One region of the Pseudooceanicola sp. DL12 genome, then DNA from elsewhere that is predicted to be linked to it. Evidence: riboswitches for the same ligand, from Rfam matches in the RefSeq annotation. Region 1 holds a riboswitch; each other region holds the start of a gene.

Region 1 (9,368 bases):
CGGATCTCGATGCGCGAGACGATCGGGTGGATCGAGGAGGTGGAATTGTTGATGTAGCTGATCGAGCCGGTGGGCGGCACCGCCTGTAGATTGCGGTTGTAGAGGCCATGCGCCATGACCGCATCCTTAAGCGCCTGCCAGTCGGCGCGGGTGGGCAGGGCGATACCGTCGAAGAGGGCGGCCACGGTCCCGTTCTCCGGCAGCCAGTCTCGGGTCACGTATTTCTCGAAGAAGCTGCCGTCGGCATAGGCCGAGCGCTCGAAGCCGCGGAAGCTCTGCCCGCGTTCGCGCGCCAGCAGGTTGGAGGCGCGGATGGCGTGATAGGCCACGGCGGCGAAGTAGACTGAGGTGAACGCTACCCCCTCGGCGCTGCCGTAGTGGATGCGCTCGCGGGCGAGGAAACCGTGCAGGTTCATCTGGCCTAGGCCGATGGCGTGGCTCTCGTCGTTGCCGCGGCGCACCGACGGCACGGAATCGATGGCGGACATTTCCGACACCGCCGTGAGCGCACGGATGGCCGCCTCGATCGTGGCGCCGAAATCGGGGCTGTCCATCGTCTTGGCGATGTTGAGAGAGCCGAGATTGCAGGAGATGTCGGTGCCGAGGTGGTCGTAGGAGAGGTCGTCGTGGAAGGTCGAGGCCTCGTTCACCTGCAGGATCTCGGAGCAGAGATTCGACATGGTGATGCGACCGTCGATCGGGTTGGCACGGTTCACCGTGTCCTCGAACATGATGTAGGGATAGCCGCTCTCGAACTGAATCTCGGCCAGGGTCTGGAAGAAGGCCCGGGCGTTGATCTTGGTTTTCCGGATGCGCTTGTCCTCGACCATTTCCGCGTATTTCTCGGTGACCGAGATCTCGGAGAAGGGCCGGCCATGGACCCGCTCAACGTCATGGGGCGAAAAGAGGTACATGTCCTCGTTCCGCTTCGCGAGCTCGAAGGTCACGTCGGGGATGACCACCCCGAGCGAGAGTGTCTTGATCCGGATCTTCTCGTCGGCATTCTCGCGCTTGGTGTCGAGGAAGCGCAGGATGTCAGGGTGGTGGGCATTGAGATAGACCGCCCCGGCCCCCTGCCGCGCGCCCAGCTGATTGGCATAGGAGAAGCTGTCCTCGAGCAGCTTCATCACCGGTATGACACCGGAGGACTGATTCTCGATTCCCTTGATGGGGGCGCCATGCTCGCGGATATTGGTGAGCATGAGGGCCACGCCGCCACCACGCTTGGAAAGTTGCAGGGCCGAGTTGATCGAGCGGCCGATGCTCTCCATGTTGTCCTCGACCCGCAGCAGGAAGCAGGAGATGAGCTCTCCGCGCTGTGCCTTGCCGGCATTGAGGAAGGTGGGGGTGGCGGGCTGGAACCGGCCCGAGAGGATCTCCTCCATGAAGGACATGGCAAGCGCCTCGTCCCCGCGCGCGAGCGTCAGGGCGACCATGACGACGCGGTCCTCGTAGCGCTCCAGGTACCGTTTCCCGTCGCGGGTCTTGAGGGTGTAGGAGGTGTAGTACTTGAAGGCGCCGAGGAAGGTGGGGAAGCGGAACTTTCGCGCGAAGGCGGCGTCCCAGATCCGGTGCAGGAAGGCGGGGGCGTAGGCCGTGAGCACTTCCTTCTCGTAGTAGCCCTCGTCCACCAGATAGCCGAGCTTTTCCTCGAGCGAGTGGAAGAAGACGGTGTTCTGGTTGACGTGTTGCAGGAAATATTGCCGCGCGGCCATCCGGTCGGCGTCGAAGCGGATCTTTCCCTGGTCGTCGTAGAGGTTCAGCATCGCGTTCAGCGCGTGATAGTCGAGCGCATCGTTCAGGCGGTCATCAAGCATTCCGTCCCCCGGGTGAGTTTGTCGAGCCCGGCGCGGACGCGGGCGATGTCGGTTTCGGTGCCGGCCAGCTCGAAGCGGTAGAGCAGGGGCACGTTGCATTTCCGGGCGATGACCCGGCCGGCGAGGGCGAAGGTGGTGCCGAAGTTGCGGTTGCCGGCGCCGATCACACCGCGCAGGCCGGTGCGGCGGGCAGGATCGTTGAGCAGGCGGATCACCTGTTTCGGTACCGCACCACGCCCCTCGCCATCGGCGTAGGTGGGGCAGATCAGCACGTAGTCACGCGGCAGATCGGGCAGCGGGTCCGCGGGTGACAGCGGGATCCGCTGTGCCGCACGCCCCAGACGGGCGACGAACCGCGCGGTATTCCCGCTGGCCGAGGAGTAATAGAGGAGGCCGGTCACCGGATCAGCCCAGCCGGGCGATCATGTCGGGGCGGAAGCCGGCCCAGTGGGTCTCTCCGGCCATGACGACGGGGGCCTGGCGATAGCCGAGGGCGGTGACGCGGGCCAGGGCCTCGGGATCGGCGGTGAGGTCGATCGTGTGAAAGGCGAGGCCGCGGGCGGTGAGCGCGCGGGTGGTCGCGGTGCATTGCACGCAGTCGGGCTTGGAGTAGACGGTGATGGTCATGTGCATCCTCATGCGGTCTGCGGGAGAGGACGCGACGGGAACCGGCCGGCAGGGAGCCCTGCTTGCTGCACACGCGCCCCCGAACCCTCCGTTCGTGGTCATCAGTCAGCTTGCGGCAGGTCTCCTGACTTCGCGGGTCAATGCTTGGCTGGCCTTCCCGGGGCATGTCCCAGTGGCACGATCAGCCGCGCTCGCCGCTTACAGTTGCGGGGGCAGTGCCGGAATTTCACCGGCTTCCCATCTTAGCGCCAGAGCGAGTCTGGCGAACCGAAAGCTCCGCCATATGGTGTCAGGAGGCGGGGTGATGTCAACATGTAGATTTCTGGGGGGAGGGGCGCGCAAATGCTGGCCGGGCAAAGCCCAGACGCAAGCGCCCTCCGGTGCCCGCGGGCCCCGTGAGATAACCACCGATTTCCGAAGGGGGAAATGGTGGGCGACCCTGGAATCGAACCAGGCATGGGTCTCCCCGGCGGAGTTACAGTCCGCTGCCGCACCTTGCAGCTCGTCGCCCTGATCGCCGGGCCGTGTGGGCCGTGGCGGATCGTGAGGGGGTGATTACCGGCGGCGCCCGGGGGCGTCAACCAGAAAATTTGCCCTTCTTGCTTGCGACGAAAGAAGGTGCGGCGTAGGAGGCCGGAACGTGCGAAAAACACCGGAAATTGCGGTGCGGTATCGCGTCGGTATAACGTCGGTATCACGTCGGTACTGCAGTGCAGCATTTGGGCGCCGGTCGCGCAGCCCCGGGAGAGCGGAATGAAAAAGCCGAAATGGGTCGTCGAGAAGGAACAGGCGAAACGGGCCAGCGCCGCCGAGACGGTCTGGCTGTTCGGCCTGCATGCGGTGCGCGATGCACTGCAGAATCCCGCGCGCGAGAAACTGCGCCTGGTGGTGACGAAGAACGCGCTCGACAAGCTGGCCGATGCCGTGGCCGAGGCGGGCATCGAGCCCGAGATGAGCGATCCGCGCAAGTTCGCCGCCCCCATCGATCCGCAGTCGGTGCACCAGGGCGCCGCGCTGGAGGTCAAGCCGCTCGACTGGGGCTCCATCGCCGACCGCTGCCTGGGCGATGGCACGCGGCCGCCGCGGGTGGTTCTGCTCGACCGGGTGACCGACCCGCATAACGTGGGGGCGATTCTGCGCTCGGCCGAGGTTTTCGGGGCCTGCGCGGTGATCGCGCCGCGCCACCATTCGGCGCCCGAGACCGGCGCGCTGGCCAAGACGGCAAGCGGCGCGTTGGAGCGCCAGCCCTATCTGCGGGTGCGCAACCTGGCGGATGCCATCACCGAGCTGCAGCGCATGGGTTACATGGTGCTGGGCCTGGCCGGCGAAGCCGAGCAGAACATCGAGAGCACCCTGACGGACGAGCTGCGCGAGCGGCCCGTGGCGCTGGTGCTGGGGGCCGAGGGGCCGGGGTTGCGGGAGAAGACCCGAGAGACCTGTGACGCGCTGGTGCGGATCGAGTTTGCCGGTGCCTTCGGCTCGCTGAACGTGTCGAACGCGGCGGCGGTCGCGCTCTACGCCGTGCGCTCCTACGGGGCCTGAGGGCGGGGCGAGCGAACCGAGAGAGGGCGACGAGGGAAGGGCGGGTGCAACCCTGATGGCCTGCGTTCGCCTTAGGGTTTCGTTCACAAAGTTATTACACCCTCTTCATATCCCGTACGGACATTCTAAGTACGGTACAGAAGCACCGGCACGGAACGCCGATGTTTCCTTTCACTGTCCCTCGTTCCGCACTGGCGCCCAGGAAAACCCTGGGCGCTTTTTTCTTTTCCGCGGCGCCTCCGGCGCTAGGATCGGAGGGGCATGCCGTGGAGGGATTGGAATGACTTACGATGATGCGGATCTGACGCGGATCCTGCGCGACAGCAAGGTGATCGCGGTCTGGGGCATGACCCCGGATCCGGCGCGGCCGGACAATTTCGTGGCGGCCTTCCTGCAGGCGCGCGGCAAGCGGGTGATTCCCGTGAACCCGCGGTTCGCGGGGCAGGAGATCCTGGGCGAGAAGGTCTTTGGCACGCTGCAGGAGGTCGGTGATGCCCTGGGGGAGACGGTCGACATGGTCGACATCTTTCGCCGCTCCGAACAGGTGCCTCCGGTGGTGGATGACGCGCTGGAAGGGTTGCCGGGGCTGAAGGTGATCTGGATGCAGGTGGGTATCGTCAACGAGGCCGCTGCTGCCAAGGCCGAAACCGCGGGCGTCGAGGTGATCATGGACCGCTGCCCCAAGGTCGAGATGCCACGGCTGGGCCTCTGAGAGCAGGAGGGGGCTCTGCCCCCCAGTTTTTTAGTAGAAGAGGGGGCTCTGCCCCCCCGTTTTTTAGTAGAAGAGGGGGCTCTGCCCCCTCGGGCCTGCGGCCCTCACCCCCGGACGTATTTTGGGAAAGATGAAGGGACTACCGCCGCGCACGCAGGCCGGGCGCGGCGCTCGGTTTCATCTTTCCTCAAATACGGAAATGTCGGGCGGTTTCAGCCCTTTGGCCGGGCAGCCTTTTCGGCGATGCCAGAGGTGCCTTCGCGGCGTTCCAGCTCGGCCAGCACATCCGTCAGCGGCACGTCGCGGGCCGCCAGCATGACGAGGAAATGGTAGAGCACGTCGGCGCCTTCGGAGGCAAGACGCGCGCGGTCGCCCTTCACGGCCTCGATGATTGCCTCGACGGCCTCTTCTCCGAATTTCTCGGCACATTTCTCGGGGCCCTTCGACAGCAGCTTGGCGGTCCAGCTGCTCTCGGGGTCCGCGGTCTTGCGCGCCTCGATGGTGGCGGCGAGCTGGGTGAGAATATCGCTCATGTCAGCCTCATGGGGATGCCCGCGTCTGCCATGTATTCCTTGGCCTCGCGGATGGTGTAATCGCCGAAGTGGAAGATCGAGGCGGCCAGCACGGCGGAGGCGCCGCCCTCCTTCACCCCGTCGACGAGGTGCTGCAGGGTGCCGACCCCGCCGGAGGCGATCACCGGCACCTCGACCGCGTCGGAGATGGCGCGGGTGAGGGGCAGGTTGAAGCCGGCGCGGGTGCCGTCGCGGTCCATCGAGGTGAGCAGGATTTCCCCGCAGCCCTTTTCGGCGACGAGTTTGGCGAATTCGACCGCGTCGATGCCCGTTGGCTTGCGCCCGCCGTGAGTGAAGATCTCCCATTTGCCGGGGGAGACGGTCTTGGCGTCGATGGCGCAGACGATGCACTGGCTGCCGAACTGGTCGGCGGCACGGGCGATCACGTCGGGATCGGCCACGGCGGCGGAGTTGAAGGAAACCTTGTCGGCGCCGGCGAGCAGCAGGTTGCGCACGTCCTGCACGGTGCGGACGCCGCCGCCCACGGTGAGCGGGATGTAGCATTGCTCGGCCGTGCGGGTGACCACGTCGAACATGGTGCCGCGGTTTTCATGGGTGGCGTGGATGTCGAGGAAGCAGAGCTCGTCTGCACCGGCGAGATCATAGGCGCGGGCGGCATCGACGGGATCGCCGGCATCGCGCAGGTCGACGAAGTTCACGCCCTTGACCACGCGGCCGTCGGCCACGTCGAGACAGGGGATGATGCGGGTTTTCAGCATGGGCCGGCCCTCTGATTGTGCAGCGTCGTCTTAGGCAGGCGGCGGCCGGGATGCAATGGGGCCGATGGCGCCCGTGGCGCGGGATCAGGCGGTCTTGCGGCTGCGCACCACCGCTTCGCAGATCGCGGCGACGATCACCAGGATCGGACCGGCGGCCAGGTAGGCGGTGATCGAGAGCAGGATGGCCGGGGTCATGAAGGAGATGAACTGGCTCATCGCGTCGCCGCCCATGCAGTTGTGGTAGCCGTTGACCAGGTCGCCGACGCAGAGGTTGCGGGCGATGACCGAGAGCGCGGCAGCCAGGGCGAAGAAGAGACCACCGATGCGCAGGATCCAGAACGCCCAGCGGCTGCGCGCGCGGAAGGACAGCAGGTAGGCGATCAGCGGCACGATGACCAGCAGGGCGGAGGCAACTTCGACGGGCATGTCAGGTGTCCTTGGTAACGGCGGTATCTGCGGGCGGTTTCGGCAGGGCAAGCAGGATCAGGCGGGTGAGGCCCCAGAGCATGGCAAAGCCCGCGGAGATCGGCCAGAGGAAGAGCGGCCCCCAGGCGGCGATGAAGCCGACATTGTAGGCGAATTGCGACAGGTCGCGGCCGAGGATGCCGCAGGGATGGGCAGAGCCCTCGTCGATACGGCAGCCGTGGCGGGTGAGCGCCAGGGTGGTGCCCATGGCGATCAGCCAGATCGCCACCGGTGCCAGTACGCCGATCAGGCCGACGCGGTCGACCCAGCGGCGCTGGCGTTTCGGGGAGGCGGGCGGAGGTGCCATGGACGCTGCGGATCAGGCCCTGAGGGTGGCGAGGGCCTCGCGCAGGTCGATCGCGCCGTCATAGAGCGCGCGACCGGAGATGGCGCCATCGAGCGGGGCGCCGCAGGCCTTCAGAGCCTTGAGATCCTCGATCGAGGAGACGCCGCCGGAGGCGATGACGGGGATCGAGACGGCATTGGCGAGCTCGGCCGTGGCCTCGATGTTGGGGCCCTGCATGGCCCCGTCGCGATTGATGTCGGTGTAGATGATCGCGGCCACGCCGGCATCCTCGAAGGAGCGGGCGAGGTCGATCACGCGGACTTCGGTTTCCTCGGCCCAGCCCTTGGTGGCGACGAAGCCGTTGCGGGCGTCGATGCCCACGGCGATCTGGCCGGGGAAGGCGCGTGCGGCCTGCTTGACGAGGGCGGGATTTTCAACGGCGACGGTGCCGAGGATCACCCGGGCCAGGCCCTTGGAGAGCCAGCGCTCGATGGTGGCCATGTCGCGGATGCCGCCGCCCAGCTGGGCCGGCACCTTTGTGCGTTCCAGGATGGCCTCGACCGGGGCGGCATTGACCGGCTCGCCGGCGAAGGCGCCGTTGAGATCCACGAGGTGGAGCCACTCGCAGCCGGCCTCGACGAATTCCATGGCCTGGGCGGCGGGATCGTCATTGAAGACCGTGGCCTTTTCCATGTCGCCCTTGAAGAGGCGCACGGCCTGGCCGTCTTTCAGGTCGATGGCGGGATAGAGGATCATCGCGGGCCCTTTCATCTCTGCCGGCGCTGCGGTGCGGCCGGATCGCTTTCCGGGCTTTTGCACGGGGGCGGGCAGGAATGCAATGGAGAGGCGGCGGTGCCGTCGGGGGCTTCGTGCTGAGCGACGTGCCGCGAGTGGTGACGAGTGACGGGGCGGAAGACTTGCCAGAAGCTGACGCGAAGGTCAGGCTGATCGTCGAGGAGACGCAATCAGGAGGAGATTTGCGATGATCTTGAAACGCACGATGCTGGCCCTGGCGATGGCTTTCACGGCAGGCGCGGCGCTGGCCGACCCGGTGGACGGCACCTGGAAGACCGAGGTGGACGACGGCAGCTATGCCTATGTCCGGATGGGCCCCTGCGGCGAACAGATCTGTGGCGTGATCGCCCGGACGTTCAATGCCAACGGGGAATACGACAGCGAGACCAAGGGCAAGGCGCTGGTCTGGGAGATGGTGCCGGCGGGTGACGGAAACTACACGGACGGCAAGATCTGGCAGCCGTCGACCGACAAGGTCTATCGCTCGAAGATGGAGCTGAGCGGCGATACGCTTCGGGTTGCGGGCTGTTTCGGACCGATCTGCAAGAAGCAGACCTGGACGCGGGTTCAATAAGGGCAGGGGGCTCTGCCCCCCAGTCTGCCCCCGTGTGCCAGCGGCAGCCTCGCCCGGGAGTGTTTGGGGGAAAGATGGCAGGATGAGCAGGCGCGGCCCCTGATGTTGGGGGCTGCGCCTCTTGCCTTCAGCGCAGGCTGATCAGGGCTTCCAGGTGAGGAAGTTCGCGATCAGGCGCAGGCCGGTGGCCTGGCTCTTTTCCGGGTGGAACTGGGTGCCCAGCATGGTGTCGCGTCCGACGATGGCGGTGACCGGCTGGCCATAGTCGACATGGGCGATCAGCTGATCGGGATCGGCAACGCTCATGTGGTATGAGTGCACGAAATAGGCATGCTGGCCGGTCTCGATCCCGGCGAGGAGCGGGTGCGGACGGTCGATCACCAGGTCGTTCCAGCCCATGTGTGGCACCTTGAGCGCGGGATCGGTGGGGGCGATGCGGGTGACCTCGCCGTCAATCCAGCCCAGTCCGGGGGTGAGCTGATACTCGTGGCCGGTGCGGGCCATCAGCTGCATGCCGACGCAGATGCCCAGGAAGGGGCGGCCGCGCTCTTCGACGGCTTCTTTCAGCGCCTCGAGCACCGAGCCCTGTCCGGCCCCGGCGAGCGCCGCGTGGCAGGAGGGAAAGGCACCGTCGCCGGGCAGCACGATGCGATCGGCGCGGGCAACATCCTCGGGGCGGTCGGAAACCAGAACCTCGCCGGCGCCAACCTCGCGCGCCATGCGCTGGAAGGCCTTCTCGGCAGAGTGCAGGTTGCCGCTTTCGTAATCGATCAGGACGGTAAGCATAGGGGGCCTCTTGTCTTGCCGGGACGGGGTGGCCTGAAAAGCCGGTGGGGTCAAGAGGGCGCGATGTGCCGGCCGCGGCGTAGTGGCAGGTCGCGCGCGGGGCGCGGTGCCGGGCGATCGACCGGCCGTCGAGACGCCCGGAAGGTGGGCCGGTCAAGGTACGTCGGCCGAGCTTGGCTGCGGCAGGCCGTGGACGGGGCAGCCGCAGCCGGTGCCGATCTTCGGCGGCTAGACCGGAAATCCGAACGTGGCCTTGTTCCGCGGGGTGGCGGACCGGGTGCCGGCGGCGCTGATCCGGCGGCTGCCTAGAGTGCGCCCTTGGTCGAAGGGATCGCGTCGGACTTGCGCGGATCGGGCTCGACCGCCACGCGCAGGGCGCGGGCCACGGCCTTGAAGGCGGCCTCGGCGATATGGTGGGAGTTCAGCCCGTGCAGCTTGTCCACGTGCAGGGTGATCCCGCCGTGGGTGCTGAA
Region 2 (9,368 bases), 820 kb from region 1:
GGCGGGAATGATCGCCTTGCGCGCCGGAGAGGGCGAGGGCGCGGCAGAGGCCGCGGGCGCCGGCTGCGGTGCGGGCTTCGGCTCTTCGGTCTTGGCCTCGGGCGCCTCGCGCTTGGGCGCCGCGGGCTTGGCCTTGGCCTCGGGCTTGGCGGCGGGCTGGGCGGCCGGGGCGCTGCCGCCGCCGCCGGAGCGGTTCGACAGGCCGAGACGATGCACCTTGCCGATCACCGCGTTGCGGGTGACACCGCCCAGCTCCTTGGCGATCTGGCTGGCCGACTGGCCTTCACTCCACATCTTCTTCAGAAGCTCAACGCGTTCATCGGTCCAGGACATACGGGCCCTCCAGGGTTCTCGGCGACCGCGGGGGCGGTCATGAATGATGTTCCAACGGCAACGGGGGCCGCATCGTGGATGCCGCCCGGATCGTCGTCAGATCCCCTATTTTAATCACCCCTGCGGCGGATACAAGGTGACTCCGGCCGTGGGTGCGGAAAACTGGGCCAGGTGTCACCGCAGCCCCATCTCGCCCAGCCAGTCCCTGCCGGCCCGGGTGACGGCCTCGCGCACTGCCCGGCCGATCGCCTCGCCCGGGGCGGTGTGCAGCCCGGCATAAGGCAGGGGGGCGGTGCCCCTTGGCGCGGCAAGGCACAGGCAGTCGGTGCCGGTGCCCGTGGCCTGGCCGCTGGGCAGGCTCACCTGCAGGTCCATCACCGCGGCGGTGCGGGCCTCGGCGGCGATGCTCAGCGCCTCGATCAGCGCCGGCTGCGTCAGCGGATGCGACAAACGCACCGCGATGTTGATGGTGCCCCAGTGGTTGCGGGCATCGCCGGCAAGCCGCGTGCCCACGGCCTCGGCGTTCGACAGCCCCACGGTGGCCAGCACCTCGGCCGTCACGCCCTCGGCCCCGGCCGTTTCGGTGACGTACTGGCCGACATCGCGCGAGGTCAGCATGGTGACCGCATCGCCGGCATCCCGGGCGGCGAGCGCGCCTGAGAGCCAGTCGCTCACGTCGAAATCGGCTGTCAGGTCTTCGTCGCGCACAGCGCGCCAGAGGATCCGCCGGGCGGTGACGAAACCGGGGCGGTGCACGGCCCAGGAGAGCACGTCATGATCGCCGCCCAGGTCCGCCTCCAGCCAGGGCGCATCGAGCGTGACGCGCATCAGAGCCGCCCCACCGGCTGCACGATCAGCCCGTCCGGCCCCTCGGCCATGTGCAGGCGGATGCCGAAGGCGCGGGAGAGTTCCGGGGCGCGGAGCACATCCTGCGGGGCACCGTCGAGGCGCAGCTGCCCGCCCTCCAGCAGCACAAGCCGGGTGCAATGCTGCGCGGCCAGCCCGAGGTCGTGCATGGTGACCAGCACCGCTCCGCCCGCGCGCGCATGGGCGGCAAAGGTCTCCATCGCCACGATCTGCGCCTCAGGGTCGAGGCCTGCCGCGGGCTCGTCGGCCACGATCAGCGGGGTTTCCTGCGCCAGCACGCGGGCCAGCATCACCCGCGCCTGTTCCCCGCCCGACAGGCTGGTGACCGCGCGGTGGCGAAAGCTCTCGAGCCCCATCTGCGCGATGGCGGCATTCACCGCCTGCCGGTCGGCCGTGGCGCCGGCGCCGGGATGGGCGTTGCGCGCCAGCGCCACCACGTCCTCCACCGGCAGGGGCCAGGCGACCTCGCGCGTCTGGGGCAGGTAGGCGGCGGCCCTTGCCCGGGCAGCAGCGCCGAGCGCGTCGAGCGAGGAGCGGCCGGAATGCGCCTGCAGGCCGAGGGCCGCGCGCATCAGGGTGGTCTTGCCGGCGCCGTTCGGCCCGATCAGCCCGACGACCTCGCCGGGGGTGATCTTCAGGTCGATGCGGTCGAGCACCGCCTTGCCGCCACGGGTCACGCCGAGGGAGGTTAGCTCCAGCATCACAGGGCCCTCGCGCGGGATTTCAGGATCAGGGCGAGGAAGAAGGGCGCGCCCACCAGCGCCGTCAGCACCCCGAGCTTCAGGTCGCGGTCGGGCGCGATCAGGCGCACGGCGATATCGGCGGCAAGGACCATGGCCGCGCCGCCGAGGGCCGAGGCCACCAGCAGCCGCGAGGGCCGCCCCCCCACCAGGGGCCGGAGCAGGTGCGGCACCACGAGGCCGACGAAGCCGATGGTGCCGGCCACCGCCGTGGCGGCCCCCACCATCATCGCCGTGCCGCAGACCAGCGCCAGCCGCAGCGGCGCCAGGCGGATGCCCATGGTGGCCGCCGCATCCTCGCCGAGGCTGAGCGCATCGAGACCGCGCCCCTGAGCCAGGATCAGCGCGCCGCCCAGTGCGATGAAGGGCAGGGCGATCCAGACATCGGTCATCGAGCGGTCGGCGAGCGAGCCCATCATCCAGAAGACGATCTCGCTGGCGGCAAAGGGATTGGGAGAGAGGTTCAGCACCAGCGCCGTGCCCGCGCCCGCGAGCGCCGAAATGGCGATGCCGGCAAGGATCAGCGTTACCGAATTGCCGCCCGGCCCCGCCAGCGCCAGCAGCGCCAGCACCGACAGGAAGGCCATGGCCAGCGCCGCCAGCGGCAGCGCCAGGGCAAAGGCCGCCGCCGCGCCCGTCTGCAGCGCGATCACCGCGCCGAGCGCCGCCGAGGCCGAGGTGCCGATCAGCCCCGGCTCGGCCAGCGGGTTGCGCAGCAGCCCCTGAAGGCCCGCGCCGCCGAGGCCGAGCGCCGCGCCCACCAGCACGCCCAGCAGGGCACGCGGCAGGCGGATCTCGCGCATCACCAGCGTCGCGGCATGGCCCTCGCCCGCCAGCAGCGCGCGCAGGCTGTCGCCGAGGCCGATGGCCGCAGGCCCGACCATCAGAGAGATGACGAAGAGCACCGCCACCAGCAGTGCCAGCGCGGCCAGCACCATGGGATAGCGCCGGGGCGCCATCGGCAGGCGGTGCGGGGTGTCTGCAGCGGTGGTCATGGCGTCATCCCGTCGCGCAGATCGCGCAGTTTTTCAACGGCTTTCAGCACCTGCGGTGTGCCACAGACCCAGTCGCTGTCGGCCAGCGGCGCGGCGGGGCGCTCGGAGAGCATGGCCTTCAGTGCCGGATGGCTCAGGATCTCCTCGCTGCGGGAATGGCCCGGATAGGCGCCGCCGCGGATCACCGCATCGGGCTCTGCCATGACGAGGCTCTCCAGCGGCATGACGCCGCTCGTCTCGTTGATGTTGTCAAAGCCCGCGGCCTGCAGGATCTGCCCGGCCAGCGAATGATCGCCAGAGGAATAGCCGTTGGCATAGTAGAGCGCGGCGCTGGGCCGGGTGGCCAGTTCCTCCTGCAGGGCGGCAAGCCGTGCCTCGAAATCCGCGGCCATGGTCTCTGCCTCGGCCTCGCGCCCGAGCGCTTCGCCCATGGCGCGCAGGTTGGCGCTGACATCGGCCATGGAACTGGCGGGGGCAAAGGTGATCACCGGGATGCCCAGCCGCTTCAGCAGCTCGACCGAGGCGCGGCGGGTATAGGTGCCGGCCAGCACGAGGTCGGGCTTCATCAGAAAGATTTCCTCGGCCTGGCCATAGTTTATCGGATAGTGCCTCGCCTCCTCGACCATCGCCGAGGTGCGCGGATCGAGCGCGATGTCGGAGACCGAGATCAGCTGCCCCGGCGCGGCCAGCATCATGGCGAGCTGATCGGTGCAGAGGTTCATCGACACCACCCGGCGGGGGGCAGCGGGCGCGGCGGGGGCATCGGCGGCCGCACTGAGGGGGGGGCCGAACAGTCCTCCGAACAGCCCCCCGATCAGCCCCGCGATCAGCGCGGGCGCCCCCATGCCCCGCAGGCTCACCACTGGGCGGCCAGCCCCACATAGGCGGTGCGGCCGCGCGCGGCATAGCCCCAGACGTCGTAGTAATCCTCGTCAAAGAGGTTCACCACGCGCGCGTTCAGCGTCACCACCTCGCTCAGCCGGTATTGCGCCGCCACGTTCACCACCGTGTAATCGGGCAGTTTCACCGTCTCGTAGGCGCCCCAGTACTGGGCGTCGTAATTGCCGGCCACGTGGCGGATGCTGGTGCTGAGCGTGGCGCGCCCGCCAAGGATCTCCTGTGCCACGTCGAGACCGAATTCGTGCTCGGGACGGCGCACCTCGACGGCGCCGTCGGGGCCCTCGGCATCGGTGTAGGTATAGGCCAGCTTCACCGTCAGCCCGTCCAGCGGCTTAACCGTGCCCGAGAGCTCGAGGCCCTGGCGCGGGCTGTCGCCCTCGACGTTCTCGTACATCGCCCGGCCATCGCCGGCGGCGCCGCTGACATAGGTGATCTCGTCGCTCAGCGTCTCGTTGAAATAGGTCAGGTCGACCACGCCGTTCAGCGCCGGGATCTGCGCCTCGATCCCGAGGTCCCAGCCGCGGTTGATCTCGGGGCTCAGGTCGGGGTTGCCCACGGTCCAGCTGTCATTCGCATAGAGCTCGTAGAACGAGGGGTTCACCACCGCCTTGCCGCCCGAGGCATGCAGCCGCAGCCCGCCCGAGAGCTGGTAGCTCGCGCCGATGTTCCAGCTGGTGTCATCGGCAAAGGCATTGTTCACGTCGTGCCGCACCCCGGCCTGCAGCTCCAGCCCCTCCATCAGCTCGCCCCGGTATTCCGCGGCATAGGAGGTGGTGCGCCGGGTCTCGCCCTCGGCGGTCGAGGAGGTATCCTCGCGGCCCTCCACCATCACGGTCAGCGACTGCGCGGCGTATTCCAGCGGCTGGCCGTCGAGCGAGATGCCCATGCGGTACTTCAGCCGGTCGGTCTCGCCGCGGGTGCGGTCGCTGTTGTAGGGCGTGCTCTCGATCACGCTGCCCTGGTATTCCAGGTGCTGCGTCACCCGTCCGTCGAGCATCTCGTAATCCGCCCAGAGCGCGCCGGTGGTCTCGGTCTGATCGGTATGGGGCGCGGTGTCGTCCACCACGTAGCTCGCCGCATCGGTCGCGGAATAGCTCTCGCTGTCCCAGTCGTAGTGGCTCTCGACCCGGCGCAGCGTGGCCCCGAACGAAAGGTCCGCCGTGGCCTGCCAGTCGCCCTTGAGGGTAAAGCCCTTGCGGCGGATCGCATCCTTTTCGCCTCCGCTGCCAGAGACGTCATAGCCGTGGTCGTTGCTGTCAAAGAGCGTCAGGGCCAGCCCGCCGTTCTCGGTCCGCTGGCTGACGTTGGCGCTGGCGCTGGTGCCGTCGCCGATCTCCACCGCGCCGCCGTAGTGCAGGCCGGGTTTCGCCTCGCGGGTGATGATGTTGATCACCCCGGTCGAGGCGTTCGAGCCGTAGAAGGCCGATTGCGGCCCGCGCAGCACCTCGATGCGCTCGATGTCGGCGGTGTTCAGCCCGGTCAGCACGTATTCGCCCGACCCGCCCTCGGCCTGCACCCCGTCGATCAGGATCAGCGTGTGGCTGGCCTCGCCGCCGCGGATGCGCACCTGGGTATTGGCGGCGCCGGCCGAGCTGACGGAAACGCCGGGCAGGGCGCGCAGGGCCTCCTGAACCGTGGTGATGCCGCGCTCCTCGATCTCCTCTGCCGTCACCACGCTCACCGCGCGGCCATAGGCGCTGGCCGCGAGCGGCGTCAGACCGGCCGAGATGATGATCGGGTCGAGGGTGATGATCTCGCTCTCTTCGGCCCGCAGGGCAGGAGCGGTGATCATCGACAGGCCAAGGGCCGTGGCCGAAGCGCTGGCCAGGAGCGAAGTTTTGCGTGTCATGTCGTGCCTTTCCGGAGCTGTCCGGTCGGTCGGGCCATGGGGCCCGGGATCAGGGAATGCGGGAAAGGCTGGGGGCGCTTTCCGCAGGGGGTGAATGTCACCGCTGCGGAGGCTCCGCTTCCCGGGCACGCCCCGCGCCGGAAATGGGTGATCGCCCTGGCAGGTCTCCTGGCTCGCGGGTCGGGGCTCGGGCCTGCCTTCCCGGCCCTCTCGGGGCCAGTGGCGCATCGGCCGTCGCTCGCCGCTTACAGTTGCGGGGGCAGCCGCGGCATGGGCCGGAAATGGCCGTACCGCGTTCCCTTTTCATCCGGAGAGGCTCCGGAACCAAAGCGCGGCCCTTGTGCCGCAGGGCCGGGGGCCGAGTCAATTGCCGACGCGGCGGCCGGCCCTGCGGCCCGGTTCGCGATCGCCGCTTGATCCGGCCCGCCGCAACCGGCACTCTGGCCCGGTCAGGTGCCGCCGGGGCGATCCGGTGGAGAATCGGGAAGCCGGTGCAAATCCGGCGCGGGCCCGCCGCTGTAAGGGGGACCGGACGGACAGATGTCACTGGGCCATGGCCCGGGAAGACGTCCCGACGGGGTGATCCCAAGCCAGAAGACCGGCCTGATGACATCCGTTGCGCGGCTGGACCCCGCGCATCATTGTCCGATGCGGAGGCCATGCATGCCCCTTTCCTCTCTCGCGCCCGCGGGCGCGCCCTTTTCCGATGCCGAAACCGAAGGCCGCGATCCCGCTCGGCAAGGGCCGACACCGGCGCGGCAGTTCTCCGATCCCGAGCGGCAGGCGCTCTACGACATCATCGGCGCGCGCCGCGACGTGCGCAACGAGTTCACCGATGATCCCATCGACCCGGCCGTGCTGCGCCGGGTGCTGCAGGCCGCCCATGCAGCGCCCTCGGTGGGCTTCATGCAGCCCTGGAACTTCATCCTGATCCGCGATGCCGCCCGGCGGCGCGCCGTGCAGGCGGCCTTTGCCGCCGCCAACGAGGAGGCCGCGGCGATGTTCGAGGGCGAGCGCGCCGCGACCTACCGCGCGCTCAAGCTCGAGGGGATCACCCGCGCGCCGCTCAACATCGCCGTCACCTGCGACCGCACCCGTGGCGGCCGGGTCGTGCTGGGTCGCACCCACAACCGCGACATGGATCTCTATTCCACCGTCTGCGCGGTGCAGAACCTCTGGCTTGCCGCCCGGGCCGAGGGGATCGGCGTCGGCTGGGTCTCGATCTTCCGTCCGGAGGACCTGCGCGGCCTGCTGGGGGTGCCGGAACACGTGGAAATCGTGGCCTATCTCTGCCTCGGCCATGTCTCCGAGCTCTGGTCCGAGCCCGAGCTGGCCGCGAAAGGCTGGCGCCAGCGGCTCGACCTCGACAGCCTGATCATGGAGGAGGGCTGGGCCGGCTGAGGGCCCCTCTCGCGAAAAAAAGAAGGCCCCGCCGGTTGGGCGGGGCCGTGGTCTCTTGCGGTGTCACCCGGCGTTCTGCATGTCCGGCGGGCGACGCACGAAGAAGGAGGCCGCGATCATGAAGAGCGCGATGGCCCCCCCGGTCATGAAGCCCGCCTGCACGCCGGCGGCGGTGGCATTCACCAGGTCTGCGCCTGTAGCCATCTCGGTGCCGATGCGGATCGACATGATCGAGACGAAGAGCGCGATGCCCGCCGCGCCTGCCACCTGCTGCACCGTGCCGATCACGGCGGAGCCGTAGGAATAGAGCTCCTTGGGCAGCGAGCCGAGCGAGGAGGTGAAGAGCGGCGTGAACAGCAGCGCCAGGCCGATGCTCAGGATCACGTGACAGCCCAGCACCTGCCACATGCCCGAGCTGACGCCCAGCATCGACATCAGCCACAGCCCCGCACAGACGAAGATCGAACCCGGGATCACCAGCTTGCGCGCGCCCACCTTGTCGAACCAGCGGCCCACGAAGGGCGCCATCAGCCCCATCAGCAGCCCGCCCGGCAGCAGAACGAGGCCCGCGGTCAGCGGCTCCATGCCGAGGACGTTCTGCATGTAGATCGGCAGCAGGATGATCATCCCGAAGAGCGACATCATGCAGAAGCCCATCATGATGACGGAGACGCTGAACACCTTTACCCGGAAGGTACGCAGGTCGAGCAGCGCCCGCCCCTGCGGCGCAAGCCGGATCTGCCGCAGCACGAAGATCACCAGCACAACGGCGCCCACCAGCAGCGGCACCCAGACCGGCATCGCGCCGCCCTCGCCATGGCCCTCGCCGATGGTCGACAGCCCATAGACCAGCCCGCCGAAACCCACCGCCGACAGCGGCACCGACAGCACGTCGAGCGGCACCTTGCGCGGGGTGGTGACGTTCTGCAGCTTGGCATAGCCCAGCGCCATTGCGCCGAGGCCGATGGGCAGCACCAGCCAGAACATCCAGCGCCAGTCGAGCAGGTTCAGGATGATGCCCGAGATCGTCGGCCCGATGGCCGGCGCCACCGAGATCACGATCGAGATGTTGCCCATGGTCTTGCCGCGGCTTGCCGGCGGCACCAGGTTCATCGTCGTGGTCATCAGCAGCGGCATCATGATTGCCGTGCCGCAGGCCTGCACCACCCGCCCCGCGATCAGCGGGCCCAGGCTCGGCGACAGCGCACAGATCAGCGTGCCGGTGCTGAACAGCCCCATCGCCATCAGGAAGACGGTCCGGGTCGTCAGCACCTGAAGCAGGAACCCGGTGATCGGGATCACCACCGCCATGGTCAGCAGGAAGGCCGTGGTCAGCCATTGCGCCGCGTTGGCGGTCACGCCCAGGTCGTGCATCAGCCGGGGCAGGGCCACCGACATGATCGTCTCGTTCAGGATCACCGTGAAGGCCGAGACCAGCAGCAGCGCGATCACGAGGCGGTTGCGGGCCGCCGTTTCCGGGTCGATGGGGGGCTCCGCGCCACCGGCGGACAAGGGCTCACTATGCATGTTCGTATCTCGTCAGTCGTATGAAGGGCGCCCCTCGGACCGGCAGACCGGTGCGGCACGAACGCGGGTATGAAAGGGGCTGCGCGCCCGCAACGGGGGCGCCAGCCGGCGGTGCCTCGCCCATCACTGCGGCCAAGTCAAGCCGGGCGGCGGCGCGATGGGCGCAAGGGCGCGGTCCACATGACATCGAACTATGCCGTTTTCATGTCAGGTTTCCAGCCCGCGTTCACTTTTTTCCCTTCTCTGCTGACTCAGGCTGCCGTTCCCCGGCGCCAGGGGGCCGCCAAGGCCCTGTGCGGCAACGAAAAAGGGGCCCCAAGGGGCCCCTTCCGAAACATGCCTGTCAGGCGCTCAGCCGCGCACGCGCGACCAGATCCGGTCATAGGCGCGGGTGGCCTCTTCGGAGCAGAGCTTGCCGAAGTGGATCACCGTGCCCTCCGGCGGGGTGAACTCGGGTGCCGTGGCAATCGCCTGATCGAGATGGTCGAGGCTGCCGGGCATGCCGTTCGGGCTGCCGGTATAGGCCGAGAGGATCGCCGCGTTCTCGGGATCCATCAGGAAGTTGATGAAGGCCTTGGCATTCTCGGGGTGCGCCGCGGTGGCGGGGATCACCACGTTGTCGGCCCAGCCATAGACGCCTTCTTTCGGATAGACGTATTCCAGCGAGGGGCGTTCCTGACGCGCCTGATAGGCCGCGCCGCTCCAGGCCTGCGAGGCCGCCAGCTCGCCCGCGCCCAGCCGCTCGGCCACGCCCGA
Region 3 (9,368 bases), 980 kb from region 1:
CATGTCCGTGCCGTGGCCACCGGCCTGCGCGCCGGCCTGCCGCAGGGCCGCGCGGCGGTGGCGATGATCGTCTCGCGCGATACCGCCGCCATGGATCAGGCCGCCGTGGCCCGCTCCGCCATCGAGAGCGGCGCCGAGAACGCCTCCGACGGGGTGGTGGCGCCCGCCTTCTGGTTCCTGCTGCTGGGCCTGCCGGGGCTGATGATCTACAAGCTCGTCAATACCGCCGACAGCATGATCGGCTATCGCACGCCGCGGCATCTTCAGTTCGGCTGGGCCGCCGCCCGCCTCGATGACCTGCTCAACCTGATCCCGGCGCGCCTCTCGGCGCTGGCGCTCGCCGCCCTCTCCGGCCACCTGCCCGACTGGCGCGCCATCACGGCCGAGGCCCGCCGCCACCGCTCGCCCAATGCCGGCTGGCCCGAGGCCGCCATGGCCCGCGCCCTCGGCGTGGCGCTCTCCGGCCCGCGCTCCTATGACGGGCAGATGCAGGACTTTCCCTTCGTCCATCCCGCCGGGCGCCGCTTTCCCGGCCCCTCCGAGATCGAGGCCTGCTGCACCCGCCTCTGGCAGCTCTGGGCCTGCCTGCTCGGCGCGGCCCTGCTGATTGCCGTCGCCGGTGCCCTGCTCTGACGCAGGATTGAAATTGCCCTGTCCCATTCCGCTGCTAGGTTAGGGCGAAACGTTAACGAGGAACGCCCATCATGCTGAACAAGGCCCTGCTCGCCCTGACGCTCACGCTCTCCCCGCTGGCCGCCACAGCCCAGACCTGCGGCGGCAATTTCAACAGCTTCGTGCAGGGGCTGAAGCAGGAGGCGATCAGCCGCGGCCACGCGCCGGCCACGGTCGACAGTTTCTTCGCCACCGTGCGCCAGGACCCCAAGGTGATCGCCGCCGACCGCAAGCAGGGGGTGTTCCAGCTCAACTTCACCGATTTCGCCCGCCGCCTGATCTCGCAGAACCGCATCCAGGCCGGCGCCTCCAATGCCAGGAAATACGCCGCCGTCTTCGACACGATGGAACGGCAATACGGCGTGCCCCGCGGCATCCTGCTGGCCTTCTGGGCCTTCGAGACGGATTACGGCGGCTACCAGGGCGATTTCAACACGCTGAACGCGCTGGTGACCCTGGCCCATGACTGCCGCCGCCCCTCGCTCTTCCGGCCCCAGGTCTTCTCGGCGCTGGAACTCTACGAACACGGCGATTTCTCTCCCACCGGCACCACCGGCGCCTGGGCCGGCGAGATCGGCATGGTGCAGATGCTGCCCGGCGACATCATCGAAAACGGCGTCGACGGCGATGGCGACGGCCACGTCCGGCTGAAGACCTCGGCGCCCGACGCCCTGCTCTCGGGGGCACGGATGCTGCGCTCGCTCGGCTGGGCCCCGAACCAGCCCTGGCTGCAGGAGATCACGGTGCCCGCCAATCTCGACTGGTCGAAAACCGGGCTCACCACCACGATGACACCCACCCAGTGGCAACAGCTCGGCGTGCGCCCGCGCTCCGGCCAGTGGCAGAGCAGCAACCTGCCCGCCTCGATCATCCTGCCCCAGGGGCGGAACGGCCCGGCCTTCCTCGCCTACCCGAACTTCTCGACGCTCTTCGAATGGAACCAGAGCTTCACCTACGTGCTGACGGCCGCCTATTTCGCCACCCGTCTCTCCGGCGCCCCGGTCTTCGATCCGGGCAACCCCGATCCCGGCCTCTCGGGGCCGCAGATCAAGCAGCTGCAGCAAAAGCTGCAGGCCATGGGCTATGACGTCGGCGGGGTCGACGGGATCCTCGGCGAGAAGAGCCGCGAGGCGGTGCAGAGCGTCCAGGAGCAGCTCGGCCTGCCGGCGGATGCCTGGCCCACCCAACAGCTCCTGAACCGGCTCTGATCAGGCGGAGGGGCGCTGCCCCTCCCGGACCTGCGGCCCTCCCACCCCGGGATATTTCGGGCCAGATGACAGGGGAGCCGCGGCGCTCCTTCATCTGGCCGGAAATATCCCCGCCGGAGGCTCCGGCGACAGCCGGATCACCCTCCGTGTTAACCTTTCGCTCCGGCGCTTTCGCACCGACGCGATACCGACAAGATACCGACGTAATACCGACGTTGGAATCCGGCGATTTCAGAGGGTTAACACATATTCCATTTTCGGCATGCCGACGTGGATCAGGCCACCATCGCCTCGGCCTTTTTCAGGTCGACCGAGACAAGCTGGCTGACCCCCTGTTCCTGCATCGTCACGCCGAAGAGACGGTCCATCCGGGCCATGGTCACGGCGTGGTGGGTGATGATCAGGAAGCGGGTTTCGGTGCGCCGGCACATCTCGTCCAGCAGGTCGCAGAAGCGCGTGACATTGGCGTCATCGAGCGGCGCATCGACCTCGTCCAGCACGCAGATCGGCGCCGGGTTCGCCAGAAAGACCGCGAAAATCAAGGCCATGGCAGTGAGTGTCTGTTCGCCGCCCGAGAGCAGCGAGAGGGTCGAGAGCTTCTTGCCCGGCGGCTGGCACATGATCTCGAGGCCCGCATCGAGGGGGTCTTCGCTCTCCACCAGCACCAGGTTGGCCTCGCCGCCGTTGAACAGGTGCCTGAACAGCAGGGCAAAGTTGCTGTTGACCTGTTCGAAAGCCGTCAGCAGGCGTTCGCGCCCCTCGCGGTTCAGCCCGGCGATGCCGTTGCGCAGCGCCCGGATCGCCTCTTCCAGGTCGGCCTTCTCGGTCACCAGGGTGCCATGCTCCTCGCGGATCTCCCTGGCGTCCTCCTCCGCCCTCAGGTTCACCGCCCCGAGGCTGTCCCGCTGCCGTTTCAGGCGGTTCACGTCAGCCTCGATCTCGTCCGAGGGGGGCATTTTCTCGGGGTCTGTGTCCAGTGTTTCGAGCAGTTTTTTCGGCGTGGTTTCAAGTGCTTCTGCGATACGCTCGGCCGCGGCAGAGACAGCCTCGGCGGCGGCATCGGCACGGGCCTCGGCGCGGGCGCGGGCCTCGCGGGCCTCGGATGCGGTGCGCTCGCTGTCGCGCTCGCTGGCCACCGCCTCGCGCAGCCTGCTCTCCGCCTCGGCCAGGATGTCGGCCGCCGTGGCACGCCGCGCCTCGGCCTCCTCGATCGCCTCGGCCAGTTCCTCGCGCTTTGCGGCGAGCTCCTCCGGCACCGCCATGGCATCCTCGAGCGCCTCCTCGCTCTCGGCGCGGCGCTCGTCCAGCTCGGCGATGCGACGGTCCGCACTCTCCAATCGGTGCTTCCAACCGCTTGTTTCCTTGGTAATTTCCTGGCTGCGACGAATACGGTTGTCGCCTTCGCGACGCAGCTCGTCATGTGCCGCACGACGCGACATCATGGCCATCCGCGCCGCCTCCACCGCCATGCGGATCTGTTCGATCCCGGCACGGGCATCGTCAAGATCCTCCAGGTTCTCCACCGCAGCCTCGGCTTCCTTCACCTGCTTGCGGTTGGCCAGCGACTCTTCCTCGTGCCGCGTCACCGCAAGGCCCAGCGATTCCAGCTTGCTGGCCGAGAGGTTGCGCTCGGCCTCGGCCCGCGACATGCGGCGCGCGGCTTCGGTCAGCATGCGATCCGCCTCGCTCCGTGCGGCCCGCGCTGCCTTGTCCGCGGCGGTCTGCGCGGCCAGCAGATCGACCAGAGCGGCATGCGCCGACCGGGCCTCCTCGGCCCGCGCCGCGGCCTCGTCCAGTTCAGCCTGCAATTCCTTGAGGCGGTTCAGCTGCTGCAGTCGCAGGGCCGCCGCAGAGGGCGCATCCTCGGCCCAGGCGCGATAGCCATCCCACCGCCAGAGATCGCCCTCGACTGTCACAAGCCGTTGCCCCGGCTTCAGTTTTTCCTGCAGCCCAGCCCCCTCGCCCGCGGACACGAGGCCGATCTGAGAGATCCGGCGCCCCAGCACCCCGGGCACCGTGACGTGATCCGAGAGCGGCGTCACACCGGCGGGCAATGCCTGTTCGGCCCCATAACCCGGCAGTTCGACCCAGCCCGAGGGCCCGTCACCGGCCACCACCGGCGCCCGCAGATCATCGGCGAGCGCCGCGCCCAGAGCCTTTTCGAACCCCGGATCCACCTTCAGGTCATCCAGGAGCTGACCACCCTCGGTGGAGTCACGCTGCACCAGTTTCGTCAGCGCGTTGACCTCAGCCCGCAGGGCGCTGACCTCGCCCTCGGCCTCGGACCGGGCCGCGCGTGCATCAGCCTCTTCGCCCTGTGTCTCGGCGCGCGCCGTTTCGGCCTCCGCCAGGGCCTCTTCCGCAGCTTCCACCGATCCGCGGGCCATTTCCTCGGCCTCCACGGCGGCTTCGAAATCTTCCTCCGCCCGCTCCGTCGCCTCGCGCGCTGCACGGACGGCCTCGCGGGCCTTCTCGGCTTCGCCTTCGCTCCGCGACAGGGTCTTGCGACTGTCATCCAGGAAGCGATGGGCCGACTGGTGACGCGCCGCCAGCCGCGCAACGTCTTCCGTCAGTTGAGAAAGATCCGATTCGCGATCACTCAGCACCGAGGCCGCCTCGGTGGCCAGCTCTGCCGCCTCCGTCAGCCTATCGGCATGTCCCTCATGGGCCTTGGCGATCTCGCGTGCCTCCCATTCCAGGCGCTCGATGGTCTCCTCGGCATCCCGGTTCAACCCGGCCTCACGCTCGCGGTCACGCACCAGCTGCTCGATCCGACCCTGCAGGGTCAGGATCGCCTGCTTCGCGCGTTCCTGTTCATCTGCCATGGCATCGCGCTGCACGACCAGACGCTGCAAAACCGCCGCGGCAATCGCCTCTTCCTCGCGTTTCGGCGGCAGTTCCTCTTCCAGCCTGGCCCTCAGCGCCTCGGCGTCCCGTGCCGTGCGCTCGGCCTGCGAGGCCGCCGTCGATCGTTCGCGCAACTGCGCCAGCGCGGCATTCCGTGCCTCGTCCGCCTCGCGCCAGCGCCGATAGAGCAAGAGCCCCTCGGCCTGCCGAAGCTCCGTGCCGATCGCGCGGTACCGGGCGGCCTGCCGCGCCTGACGGTCCAGCGTGGCCAGCTGCTGGGCCAGCTGCTCGACCACGTCATCGACCCGGGTCAGGTTCTGCTCGGCACCCTTCAGCTTCAGCTCGGCCTCGTGGCGCCTCTGGTAAAGTCCCGAAATACCTGCAGCTTCTTCCAGGATCCGGCGTCGATTCTTGGGCTTGGCGTTGATCAGCTCGCTGATCTGCCCCTGCCGGACCAAGGCCGGAGAATGCGCCCCGGTCGAGGCATCGGCAAAGAGCATCTGAACGTCGCGGGCCCGCACGTCCTTGGCATTTGCCTTGTAGGCACTGCCGACGTCGCGGGTGATGCGGCGCACGATCTCGATCTGGTCCTCGTCGTTGAATCCTGCGGGCGCCACGCGATCGCTGTTGTCGATATGCAGGCTGACCTCGGCGAAATTCCGGGCCGGGCGCGACGACGCCCCGGCAAAGATCACGTCCTCCATGCCGCCGCCGCGCATGGCCGTCGGGCGGTTTTCGCCCATGACCCAGCGCAGCGCTTCCAGCAGGTTCGACTTGCCACAGCCGTTCGGCCCGACAACGCCGGTCAGCCCGGCATTGATGATCAGGTCCGTCGGGTCGACGAAACTCTTGAAGCCGGTCAGTCTGAGCCTGGAAAAATGCACGTTTCGCTCGCCTTCGCGTGATTCAGCCTGTCGGGACAGAGTGAGGAGCGAAGAGCTGCGAGTCAACGAAGTCTCAACTGCATCTGGGGCAAGACCGAAAGTTATCCCCAAGATATTGCGCAAACCCGCGTCTTTTCGCCGGTCTGGAAATGCCATGCCGCCGCCCTTCTTGCCGAAAACGGCTTGACGCCGCCCCCGCGGCAACGGCAGTGATAGAGGATGCAAGGTTCCCCCGCATGGGCGCAAAGCGCCCGGGGGTGAAACGGGAATGCGGACCGGGTGACCCAATCAGGGGCCCGTCAGCCGCAGCCGCCCCCGCGACTGTGACGCGGCAAGCAGGTGCTTCGATGCCACTGGGATCCCCGGGAAGGCCGCACCTGCGCCAGAGCCGCCAGCCAGGAGACCGGCCCTGCATCGAGAAACCCATGCATGCCGTCGGGGTTGACGGCTACGGAGTACAGAACATGCATATCGAACCCGGGCTCGTGAGCCCCGCCAAGATGCTTTTCGCCTATGCCACCGCGGCAGGCGCAGGCGCCTATACCGTCAAGCTGGCCCTGGATGCCGCCCGTGAAAAGGGACTTGCCTCCCTGGCCGCGCGCACCGCGATGTCCACGGCTGCCGTCTTCAGCTTCTTCCAGATCCTGCCGCACCAGCCCGTTGGCGTATCCGAAGTGCACCTGATCCTCGGCTCGACCCTCTTCCTGCTCTTCGGCGCCGCGCCGGCTGCCTTCGGCCTCGCACTCGGCCTGCTGATCCAGGGGCTCTTCTTCGCTCCCTTCGACCTGCCGCAATACGCCGCGAACGTGACCACGCTCTTGGTGCCGCTCTTCGCGCTTCAGGCCGTGGCCAACCGCATGATCAAGCCCGACACCCCCTATGTCGACATCCGGTACCGCGATGCGCTGGCCCTCTCGGTCACCTATCAGGGTGGCGTCGTCGCATGGGTGGCCTTCTGGGCACTCTACGGCCAGGGCTTCGGCGCTGCAAACGTGGCTTCTGTTGCCACCTTCGGTGCCGCCTACATGGCCGTCGTCCTGATCGAGCCGCTGATCGACCTCGCCGTACTTGCCGGCGCCAAGTCGCTGAACGGGCTGTCGAAATCCGGCCTGACCACGCCGCGGCTCTTCAACGGCGCATAAGCTCCGCCTGATCCGAACCTGCGCGCGCCGGGGGCCAGCCCTCCGGCGCCGCTTTGCATTTTCGTACACGTTTCCCGGAGCTTCCCATGCCCGCTAAGATCCCCGCGACCGTCATCACCGGCTTCCTCGGCGCCGGCAAGACAACCCTGATCCGCCACATGCTGTCCAACGCCGAGGGCAAGCGCATCGCGTTGATCATCAACGAATTCGGCGACCTTGGCGTGGATGGTGACATCCTGCGCGGCTGCGGCGACGCGGCCTGCAAGGAAGAGGACATCGTGGAGCTTTCGAACGGCTGCATCTGCTGCACCGTGGCCGAAGACTTCGTGCCGACGATGGAGGCGTTGCTGGCCCGCCCGGACAAGCCCGATCACATCGTCATCGAGACCTCCGGGCTTGCCCTGCCCCAGCCCCTTATCCGCGCGTTCAACTGGCCGGGCATCTCGACCAAGGTCACCGTGGACGGTGTCGTTACCGTGGTGGACGGCAAGGCCGTGACCGAGGGCCGGTTTGCAGCCGACGAGGCCGCCGTGGCCCGCGCGCGAGCCGCAGATGACAGCATCGACCACGAAACGCCGCTCGCCGAACTCTTCGAGGATCAGCTGGCCTGTGCCGACATGATCGTGGTGAACAAGTCTGACCTGCTTTCCTCGGCCGAACTCGCCTCCACCATGGACGCGCTGAAATCCGGCGCACGCCCCTCCGTGCAACTGGTCTCCTCCTCCATGGGCGCCCTGCCCGTCGATGTGCTGCTCGGCATGGGGATCGGCGCCGAGGGTGACATGGAAGGCCGCCACGAGGTGCACCATCATCACCACCACGATCACGACGACGATCACGATGAGGACGACGATCACGACCATCATCACCACGACCACGATGATTTCGAGAGCTTCGTCGTGACCCTGCCCGAGATCACCGATCCAAAGGCCTTCTCGGCAAAGGTCACCGAGGTGATCCGCGCCCATGACATCCTGCGTCTCAAGGGGTTTGCAGCGGTCACCGGCAAGCCCATGCGCCTGACGATCCAGGCTGTGGGCCCCCGCATCGACAGCTACTTCGATCAGCCCTTCGGCAGCGGTACCCGTGAAACCCGCCTTGTCGTCATCGGCCAGGCCGGTCTTGATCGTGCCGCCATCGAAAAGGCACTCGCCGCATGATCATCGTCGAGAGCACGACACCGACCGCGCCCGACGCGGTCAGGCTCCTCGACGCGTCACAGGCGTTGATGCGTGCGCTCTACAAGCCAGAGGAAAACAATTTCCTCAGCCATGACGAACTGGCCCGTGACGACATCCGCTTCTTCACGGCGCGCATCGGCCGCGATGTGCTGGGCTGTGGCGCGCTTCAGGTCAAGGACGGCTACGGCGAAGTAAAGAGCTTCTTCACCGACGAAGTCGCCCGCGGCCGCGGCATCGGCGCCGCCCTCCTCCGCCGGATCGAGGACCAGGCCATCGAGGAAGGTCTCTCCGAGCTCAAGCTCGAAACTGGCGATGCCCTGGCTGCCGCCTGCCGGCTCTACGAACGCCACGGCTTCAGCCGCTGTGGCGTCTTCGGCAACTACGAGGACAACGGCGTCTCGGTCTTCATGACCAAGGCACTTTCCGCCGGATAGCACTGCAGGGGCCGGCGCTCTTCGGCCTCCCCGTCATCTGGCCCCCAATACTGCCGCCGGAGGCTCCCGCCGTGGTCCACCTCCGGTGGCTCGACACTTCAGAGGTCCCATGCACCTTCTCGCCGCCACCCCCGGCCGCATCGATGATGGCAACGAGGCCGTCGACCTGCAGCAGACCCCTGCCGACCTGGTGGTGATATCTGCCGCCGATACCGAGCTGGCGGCCCTGTCGCAGGCGCGTGCGGCCCTTTCCGACGCGCCATCCCTGCGCCTGGCCCGGCTGACAGACCTGACGCACCCGATGTCGGTCGACCTCTACCTCGATCAATGCGCCACAGCATCGAAACTGGTGGTTGTGCGGGTACTCGGCGGAACCGGCTACTGGCGCTATGGCATGGAACAATTCTCGGCCCGGCTGCACGAGGCCGGCGTCCCCTTTGCCGCCCTGCCCGGCGACGACAAACCCGATCCCGAGCTGCGCAGCCTCTCGACCCTGCCCGACGCCGATTACGACGCGCTATGGGCCTATCTCGTCGAGGGCGGCCCCGCCAATGCCGCTGGTTTTCTCACCTATTGCCGCGCCCTGCTGGACGAAGCGGAAAAGCCCGCCCCGGCGGCGCCGCTCCTGCGCGCCGGCCTCTACTGGCCCGGAGAAACGGCCCCGAGCCTCGATACGCTCCGCGCCCATTGGCAGGCAGAGGCGCCGACGGTTCCGCTGGTCTTCTACCGCGCTCTGGTTCAGGGCGCAGGCCTTGCCCCCATCGACGGGCTGGTCCACGCCCTGCGCGGGCGGGGCCTGAACCCGCTGCCGGTTTTCGTAGCCTCGCTCAAGGATCCGGTTTCCGCCGCTACGCTCGACGGGCTCTTCGCCGAAACCGCCCCGCAGGCGATCCTGAACTGCACCGCCTTTGCCACCGGCTCGCCCCATGGCGACAGCGGCGACCAGAACCCCTTTACCCAGCCCTCCGCAAACCAGGCGCCGGTCTTCCAGGTTGTCCTT

The links. A riboswitch is a leader RNA that binds a small molecule or an ion and turns the genes downstream of it on or off. The one in region 1 is predicted to bind cobalamin.
Region 2: another riboswitch for cobalamin. It lies ahead of AC0WR5_RS16810 (TonB-dependent receptor plug domain-containing protein); the one in region 1 lies ahead of nrdH (glutaredoxin-like protein NrdH).
Region 3: another riboswitch for cobalamin. It lies ahead of AC0WR5_RS17630 (energy-coupling factor ABC transporter permease); the one in region 1 lies ahead of nrdH (glutaredoxin-like protein NrdH).

The regions. Positions count from the first base shown of each region.
Region 1 is NZ_CM149884.1:2,780,490-2,789,857, reverse strand. It holds gene nrdE (class 1b ribonucleoside-diphosphate reductase subunit alpha) at 1-1,817, opposite strand, end outside; gene nrdI (class Ib ribonucleoside-diphosphate reductase assembly flavoprotein NrdI) at 1,799-2,218, opposite strand; gene nrdH (glutaredoxin-like protein NrdH) at 2,223-2,444, opposite strand; cobalamin riboswitch at 2,542-2,731, opposite strand; tRNA gene AC0WR5_RS13015 (tRNA-Tyr) at 2,872-2,955, opposite strand; gene rlmB (23S rRNA (guanosine(2251)-2'-O)-methyltransferase RlmB) at 3,198-3,986, shown strand; gene AC0WR5_RS13005 (CoA-binding protein) at 4,267-4,698, shown strand; gene AC0WR5_RS13000 (phosphoribosyl-ATP diphosphatase) at 4,911-5,231, opposite strand; gene hisF (imidazole glycerol phosphate synthase subunit HisF) at 5,228-5,989, opposite strand; gene AC0WR5_RS12990 (hypothetical protein) at 6,074-6,415, opposite strand; gene AC0WR5_RS12985 (hypothetical protein) at 6,417-6,761, opposite strand; gene hisA (1-(5-phosphoribosyl)-5-[(5-phosphoribosylamino)methylideneamino]imidazole-4-carboxamide isomerase) at 6,774-7,496, opposite strand; gene AC0WR5_RS12975 (DUF2147 domain-containing protein) at 7,723-8,109, shown strand; gene hisH (imidazole glycerol phosphate synthase subunit HisH) at 8,251-8,895, opposite strand; gene hisB (imidazoleglycerol-phosphate dehydratase HisB) at 9,201-9,368, opposite strand, start outside.
Region 2 is NZ_CM149884.1:3,604,632-3,613,999, reverse strand. It holds gene AC0WR5_RS16835 (GcrA family cell cycle regulator) at 1-333, opposite strand, end outside; gene AC0WR5_RS16830 (adenosylcobinamide amidohydrolase) at 508-1,164, opposite strand; gene AC0WR5_RS16825 (ABC transporter ATP-binding protein) at 1,161-1,901, opposite strand; gene AC0WR5_RS16820 (FecCD family ABC transporter permease) at 1,901-2,899, opposite strand; gene AC0WR5_RS16815 (ABC transporter substrate-binding protein) at 2,932-3,798, opposite strand; gene AC0WR5_RS16810 (TonB-dependent receptor plug domain-containing protein) at 3,792-5,684, opposite strand; cobalamin riboswitch at 5,826-6,028, opposite strand; cobalamin riboswitch at 6,119-6,305, shown strand; gene bluB (5,6-dimethylbenzimidazole synthase) at 6,348-7,085, shown strand; gene AC0WR5_RS16800 (MDR family MFS transporter) at 7,149-8,612, opposite strand; gene AC0WR5_RS16795 (extracellular solute-binding protein) at 8,964-9,368, opposite strand, start outside.
Region 3 is NZ_CM149884.1:3,759,545-3,768,912, forward strand. It holds gene cbiB (adenosylcobinamide-phosphate synthase CbiB) at 1-633, shown strand, start outside; gene AC0WR5_RS17620 (lytic murein transglycosylase) at 705-1,880, shown strand; gene AC0WR5_RS17625 (chromosome segregation SMC family protein) at 2,156-5,611, opposite strand; cobalamin riboswitch at 5,819-6,037, shown strand; gene AC0WR5_RS17630 (energy-coupling factor ABC transporter permease) at 6,076-6,753, shown strand; gene cobW (cobalamin biosynthesis protein CobW) at 6,840-7,913, shown strand; gene AC0WR5_RS17640 (GNAT family N-acetyltransferase) at 7,910-8,368, shown strand; gene cobN (cobaltochelatase subunit CobN) at 8,478-9,368, shown strand, end outside.